DNA from 2 places in the Caballeronia sp. AZ10_KS36 genome. Region 1 is predicted to be linked to the other one. Evidence: riboswitches for the same ligand, from Rfam matches in the RefSeq annotation. Region 1 holds a riboswitch; the other holds the start of a gene.
What was found. Region 1 has a riboswitch for cobalamin ahead of cobW (cobalamin biosynthesis protein CobW). Riboswitches for the same ligand answer to the same signal wherever they lie in the genome.
Positions count from the first base shown of each region.

Region 2: it holds a riboswitch for cobalamin, as region 1 does, so the genes downstream of both, NCR35_RS04455 (TonB-dependent receptor domain-containing protein) here and cobW (cobalamin biosynthesis protein CobW) in region 1, are expected to answer to the same signal.

Region 1 is NZ_JALQDQ010000025.1:334,283-337,687, reverse strand. Features, by position in the region: gene cobO (cob(I)yrinic acid a,c-diamide adenosyltransferase) at 1-373, opposite strand, end outside; gene NCR35_RS16965 (cobalamin biosynthesis protein) at 382-741, opposite strand; cobalamin riboswitch at 828-1,076, opposite strand; cobalamin riboswitch at 1,129-1,375, shown strand; gene cobW (cobalamin biosynthesis protein CobW) at 1,513-2,592, shown strand; gene cobN (cobaltochelatase subunit CobN) at 2,597-3,405, shown strand, end outside.
Region 2 is NZ_JALQDQ010000004.1:69,971-73,375, forward strand. Features, by position in the region: gene NCR35_RS04435 (EVE domain-containing protein) at 1-121, opposite strand, end outside; RNA gene ssrS (6S RNA) at 213-395, opposite strand; gene NCR35_RS04445 (cell division protein ZapA) at 514-828, opposite strand; gene NCR35_RS04450 (ATPase) at 825-1,214, opposite strand; cobalamin riboswitch at 1,454-1,748, shown strand; gene NCR35_RS04455 (TonB-dependent receptor domain-containing protein) at 1,834-3,405, shown strand, end outside.

The sequences.
Region 1 (3,405 bases):
GATATTCGCCGCTTTCGATCATGCGCCGCGCTTCGTTCCAGCCTTTGCGCGCGGTCGCCATGTCGGCCTCGCGGTTTTGCGTGTTCCAGGTATAGCCGTCGCCCATCGTCACGAAATCGCAATTGGCGACCGCGCTCAGGAAATCGCGCTCTGACGTATGCAGCGCGCCTTTGATGAACTGAACGACGCCGAGCTTCATGCCGTGCCCGAGCACGCGCACGGCCATGCCGAATGCCGCCGTCGTCTTGCCCTTGCCATTGCCTGTGTTGACGATCAAGAGACCCTTCTCGTGATCGGCGGCGGCCTGCTTCTTTTCGTGGCCTTCCTTGCGACGCTGCGTCACGCGCAGATGTGATTCCGTATCGGTTTTCATGGGCTCTTTCAGGCTTTCTTCGTTGCTATGGCGACGGTCACATGACCGTCGATCATCTTCGGCACAACAAGCTCTCCGCCCTCGCTCGCGAGCAGCGCGCTAGGCTCGCATACACCGTCGGCGGGCATGTGCGCGAGCTGGTCTGCGCGATAGAAACGCAATGGCAGCGCATGACGCTCGCAGAAGACACGCAAGCCGGCTTCGTCGTGTTTGATGTCGATGCTCGCGACCACCGCGATGTGCGCGAACGTGAGTTCCGCTGCTTGAAGCGCACGAAGGACGGCCGCTTCTATCGCATCGGCGCTTACGCCGCGTTTGCAGCCGATGCCGACGGCAAGATGGCGCAGGCTCCCGCAAGGAAGTATCATCGAACGAATGGACGGAAATGCTTGCGCCGCCCATGCGTCCCTCGCGGATGGCGGCGTTCGGCGAAGGCATCATGACAGCGAGATGCGCTTCGTCCCCAGCGATGGCCGGTATCCGGGCTTGCGGCCTTCATCGCGCAGCCTTCCCACCGTGAACGGGCAGTGGCCGTTTGCGCCATGCGCGATATCGTGCGAGCCGATACCGCCGGTCGCGTACCGTTGCGGGGACAGCACAGGTTGGCGAGCGCTTGCATGCATGTGAAGACGCCGCTTTCTGTTTCCCGTTTAACTGCGCGTTTCGTGTGAACGCGCGAGCACCAGTCGCGCGCCAACGATACCACATGCACCGGTTTCAGCGCCGGATTCCTTGACGCTCCCTCGCGGGGAGCCTAGACTTCACGCAGTTCTGGTGCCCGCGTGCGAGCTTCTTTCGCACGCAGTTAAACGGGAAGCAGGAAGCGCATCGTCCATTATGCGAACGGACGCGCCAACCTGCGCTGCCCCCGCAACGGTAAGAGACCGGCGGTATCGCTATTAGGATATCGCGCGTTGCGCACGAAGCCACTGTCGGTGCACGGCAGGAAGGCTGCGCGACGAGGTCCCAAGCCCGGATACCGGCCAGAACTTCGCAGGGCCCACGCCGCGGGGATGCGGCATGTCCCATGATCCATCAGTCGTGCGCTTTTTCCCGCAGATCTCGCCGGCGATACCTTGCTCGCGCGACGCACGCACGACGCATGCACGACGCATGCATACACGAGCCACGGAGCGACGATGCAAACCCGCAAGATACCCGTCACGGTCGTGACCGGCTTTCTCGGCAGCGGCAAGACCACCTTGATGCGCCACATCATGTCGAATGCGCAGGGCTTGCGCCTTGCTGTCATCGTGAATGAGTTCGGCGAACTCGGTATAGACGGGGAAATCCTGAAGGGTTGCGGCATCGGTTGCGACGACGAAGCCGGGTCCTCGGAGCGCAATCTCTATGAACTCGCTAACGGGTGCCTGTGTTGCACGGTGCAGGAAGAGTTTTATCCGGTGATGGAGCAGTTGCTCGAACGCCGCGAGCGCATCGACCATGTGTTGATCGAGACCTCGGGCCTCGCGTTGCCGAAGCCGCTCGTGCAGGCATTCAACTGGCCGTCGATCAAGAATGCGTTCACGGTGGATGCCGTCATCACGGTGGTCGACGGTCCTGCCGCCGCAAGCGGACAGTTCGCCGCGAATCCCGCAGCGGTCGATGCGCAACGCAAGGCCGACCCGAATCTCGATCACGAATCGCCGCTGCACGAGCTATTCGAAGATCAACTGTCCTCGGCTGATCTCGTGATCGTCAACAAGACGGACCTCATGGACGTCGACGCACTGCGCCGCGTGGAAGCGCTGGTGCGGCCCGAGATTCCGCCGCAAGTGAAGGTCGTGCCCGCGCAAATGGGCAAGCTGGATCTGCATGCGCTGCTCGGTCTGCAGTCCGCGTCCGAGGACAGCATTCATCTTCGCCACGATCATCACGGTTCTGCCGACGACGAAGGCCACGTGGATCATCACCATGACGAATTCGATTCGGTCGTAGTCGAAGCACAAGTCGAATCACGCGAACAGGCCATTGCCGCGTTGCAGGCGCTTGTGGAGAGCCACACGATCTATCGCGTGAAAGGATTCGCCGCGCTGCCGGGCGCGGGCATGCGTCTCGTGGTGCAAGGCGTGGGCCGGCGCTTCGACAGCTATTTCGACCGGCGCTGGAACGAAGGGGAAGCCGCGAGCCGCTTCGTGCTGATCGGAGAAGACCTCGATCGTCAAACCCTGCAAACAGCGTTGAACGCGGCGCTGGCGAACGCGCTCGCGCAGGCCTGACGCAATGCATTTGTTACGCACGACGCCGGGAGGTTTTGTCGATGACGCGGCAGGCGTCATGCGTATCGAGCAGACGCGCGCACCGATCGTCGTACTGAGTTCGGCCGATACCACGCTCGCGCTGCTTGCAAGCGTGTTTCCGCGTCTTGAGCCGGGCTTTCCCGAAGTGCGGCTCGCGAATCAATCGTTTCTGCGCCAGCCCGCATCGGTCGATTTCTATGTCGACGATGTATTGCGTCATGCGCGCGTCGTCATCCTCGATCATCTCGGCGGTGAATCGTACTGGCCTTATGGCATCGAGCGAATCGTGGCGCTCGCCGAGCGCGAGAAGCAGATGCTTGCCATGTTCTCGGGCGATCTCACCGAAGACCCGAACCTGATCAGCAAGAGTACCGCGGATGCCGCGTTCTGCCGGGAGTTGTCGCGCTATCTGCGCGAAGGCGGCGCAGGCAATGCCGAAGAATTTTTGCGCGCAGTCGGTTATCACGCATTCGGCTTCGGCCGCGCGCCGCAAGCGCCGCGTCCGCTGCCTGCCGTAGCCATCTATCATCCCGAGCACGACATCGCCGCAATCGACGACTGGCGCGCGCGCTGGACCGACGGCGCGCCCGTCGTCGCGATTCTGTTTTATCGCGCGCATCTGCAAGCGGGCAACACCGCTGTATTCGATGCGCTCATCGAAGCCCTCGAAAAGGAAGGGCTGAATCCGCTGCCGATTGCGATCGCTTCGCTGAAGGAAAGCGTGAGCCGCGAAGTGATCGCGCGTTTATGCATGGAGCATCGCGCATCGCTCGTATTGAACACGACTGCGTT
Region 2 (3,405 bases), on a different contig from region 1:
GCATGAAGTTGCGCGCCTGATAGTTGCGCACGCCGGTCCACGGCAGCGTCTTCTTGGGCGCGTGCGCGAGATGATCGATGCTCGCTTCGTCCGGTTCGGACTTCATCAGCCAGTAGCGCATGATTTCGGCGTGAAGGAGTGTGCGTGCGGTTTTGGGCGATGCAAATGAAAACGGCACCGGTAAGAACCGATGCCGTTCGTGCTTCGTAAATAAGGTCCCCGCCTCAGCCGCTAGGCCGGCATCCTGAACCTGGGTTCAAGATTGGTCGCGGTAAGCAACACTTCGGGTACATCAGACAGAGTGACGCGCGCGCCCGTGCTGCAACGTTCCGCAACCGTGCCAATGTAGCATTGGTTCAAGGAATATATGACCTTGGCGTACCAGGCAGGGAGACCTCACTGTACACCAAACGTTTGGTCCTTGCAGCCCTTGCCTGCGTTTCTCGCGGTATCTTTTTTTGATGGATATCGCGACGCTGATTAGATCAGCGCATGAGCGTCAGCGCGCTTCGCTCAGTGCGCCTCATATTGCGCAATGACCGCGCCGAGCTGCTCGTTCATCGAATGCATGGTGCGGCGGATTTCCTCGGCCGGGAACGCTTCGCCGTGGCGCACGCTTTCCTGCAGCTTGAGCAATTCGGACGCCAGGGAAAGCGCGGCCATTACCGCGATGCGGTCCGTGCCGCGCACGCTGCTTGCGTTGCGGACCTTGTTCATTTCGGCATCGACGCGGGCCACGGCTTCGCGCAGCGCGGCTTCGGTTTCCGGCGAGCACGCGAGGCGATACTGCTGGCCGAGAATGGATACTTCGATCTGCGTGGTCGTCATGCCTTCTCTCCTTGATGATGCTCGCCGTGCACTTCTTCCGCGTGCGCATGTTCGTGCTGCGCTTCGCGCGACGCGCTGGCTTCGGCGTTCAGAAGATCGAGCTGATTGTCGCTCTCGGCATGATGCGCTTTGCCGCGCGGCAGCTTTTCGAGGATCGCGTTGAGGCGCACTTGCGCGTCGTCGATCTTCGCGGACAGCGAATCGCGTTCGCCTTGCAGCGCGTCGCGCTCCTGGCGAACCTGCGCGAGTTCGGCCTGAACGCTGGCGTAATCGGCGCGCAGCTGTTCCATTTGTGCTTCGAGCGCGAGACGCGCCTGATTGTGGCGCTCGCTGATCTTGATCAGCCGGCCGATGTTCCCTGACAGTGATTCGAGTTCGTTGAGCATGTGCTGCGTCCTCTAAAGACCTGGCATTTTAGCGCGGTTCAAAGGCGCTTCCGATAATTGTCTCGTTTCGAGACGTAACAACACGCGATCTTGCGCGCATCGCCGCGTATTCATGTGTGGAATGGCCGCGCGTGACGCACCCGGATGCGCGGCTGACGACGCTCGCTCGTCGCTTGCTCGTCGCTCGGACCTCGCGATGAGGCGCCCCGCGCCTTCTTGACGGCCCTTATGCGCGCTCCTACACTTGCCGCACTTTTGGTGCTCGCGCCGCCTTTCTTGCGGCGCAGTCAAACGGGAAACAGGAAGCGTCGTCTCGCCTCGCGCGGCTCGCCAACCTGTGCTGCCCCCGCAACGGTAAGCGACCGCAACGCAAGTTGCAAGTCGTCCCACGCGCGTTTCTTCTCGTTGCTCCGTGGTCGTTTGTCATCGGAGACGCGACTGCAAGAAACGTGTCGGCGCCACTGCGCTTCGAAGCGCGGGAAGGCGGGACGATGCGTCGCCAGCCCGGATACCGGCCAATCGTCCAGCGCGCCGATGCTTTGCAATACGGCGCGTGCGTCGCGCACAGACCTCGCGGGGAGCGGGGCACGCGCCAGTCTCCAACGGGAACGCTTCACACATGGTCTTGCCTTCGTCCGGCCTCATTCGTCGCGCGGCGCGCGTCGTGATGTGCGCCGCCGCGAGTGCGCCGCTTGCACAGGCCGCGCACGCCGATTCCGATTCTCCGTCGCAGACACTCGCGCCCGTCGTCGTCACGGCGACGCGCAGCGCGCAACCGCTCGCCGATTCCATCCCGCAGGCGACGCTCTTCGACGCGCAAGACATCGCCGACAGCAATGCGGACGATGTGCTCGGACTCATCGCGCTCGCGCCCGGCGTGCAGATCACGCGCAACGGCGGGCCGGGCGCGACCTCGGGCGTCTTCATACGCGGCGCGTCCTCGACGCAATCGCTCGTGCTGATCGACGGCGTGCGCGTCGAATCCGTGTCTCTGGGCGCGGCGCAGTTGTCGCAATTGATGCTCGATCAGACCGGCCGCGTCGAAGTGGTCAACGGCAATGTGTCGGCGCTGTATGGATCGAACGCGATCGGCGGCGTCGTGCAGATTTTCACGAAGGAGGGCGAAGCACATCCGCCGCGCTTTCACTTCGAAGCCGAATACGGCAGCTATCACACGCAGCGCCAGTCGGCGGGCGTCGACGGCGCGCTCGATACCGATGGCCGCACGACGTTTAGCCTGAACGTGTCGCGCGAAAAGACCGACGGCTTCTCGTCGATCGATCCCGCGCTCGCGCCCGGCGCGAATCCGAACGCGAACGGTTATCTGAACGAAAGCGTCGCCGCGACGCTGCGCCACAAGTTCAGCGACAAGTGGGACGCAGGCGTGCGCTTCCTGCAATCGAACGGCGTGAACAGCTTCGACGATCCCTACGGCGTGCCGACCGATCTCAACGAATCGCATGATCGCGTGCGTTCGGCGTCGGTGTTCGCGAACGGCAAGCTCACCGACAACTGGACGACGCACTTCACCGTCGCGCAGGGGCAAGACCGCGCGAACATCGAGCACAACGGCGTCTATACGAGCCGCTTCGACTCGGAGAATCATCAGTATCTGTGGCAGAACGACTTCCGGCTCACCGAGGCGCACAAGCTCGTGTTCGGCTACGAGCATCTCGACCAGTCGCTCGATTCGGACCAGTTCAGCGCGCCCGACCGGCATGTGAACTCGGTGTTCGCGGGCTATGTCGGCCGCTTCGGTCCGAGCGAAGTGCAGGCCAACGTGCGCCGCGACCAGTATTCCGACTTCGGCGGCGCGAACAGCTACTATCTGGGCTACGCGTACAACTTCGATTCCCACTGGCGCGCGAGCGCGAGCTACGCGGCGTCGTTTCGCGCGCCGAGCTTCGACGATCTCTACTATCCGTTCAGCGGCAATCCGTCGATACAGCCGGAGCGCAGCCATTCGGCCGAGGCCGCGTTGCAGTACGCATCGGACAAGATCGGCGTGGTGCGTGTGACGGCGTTCGAGACGCGCTATTCGAATCTGATCGACTACGTGGGCGATAGCAGCGGCTTCTATACCGCGCAGAACGTGGGGCGCGCGAAGGTGCAGGGCGTCGAGGGATCGTGGGCGGGGCACGTGGGCGCAACCGACGTGCGCGCGAGCGTGACGTTCCAGAATCCCGTCGAC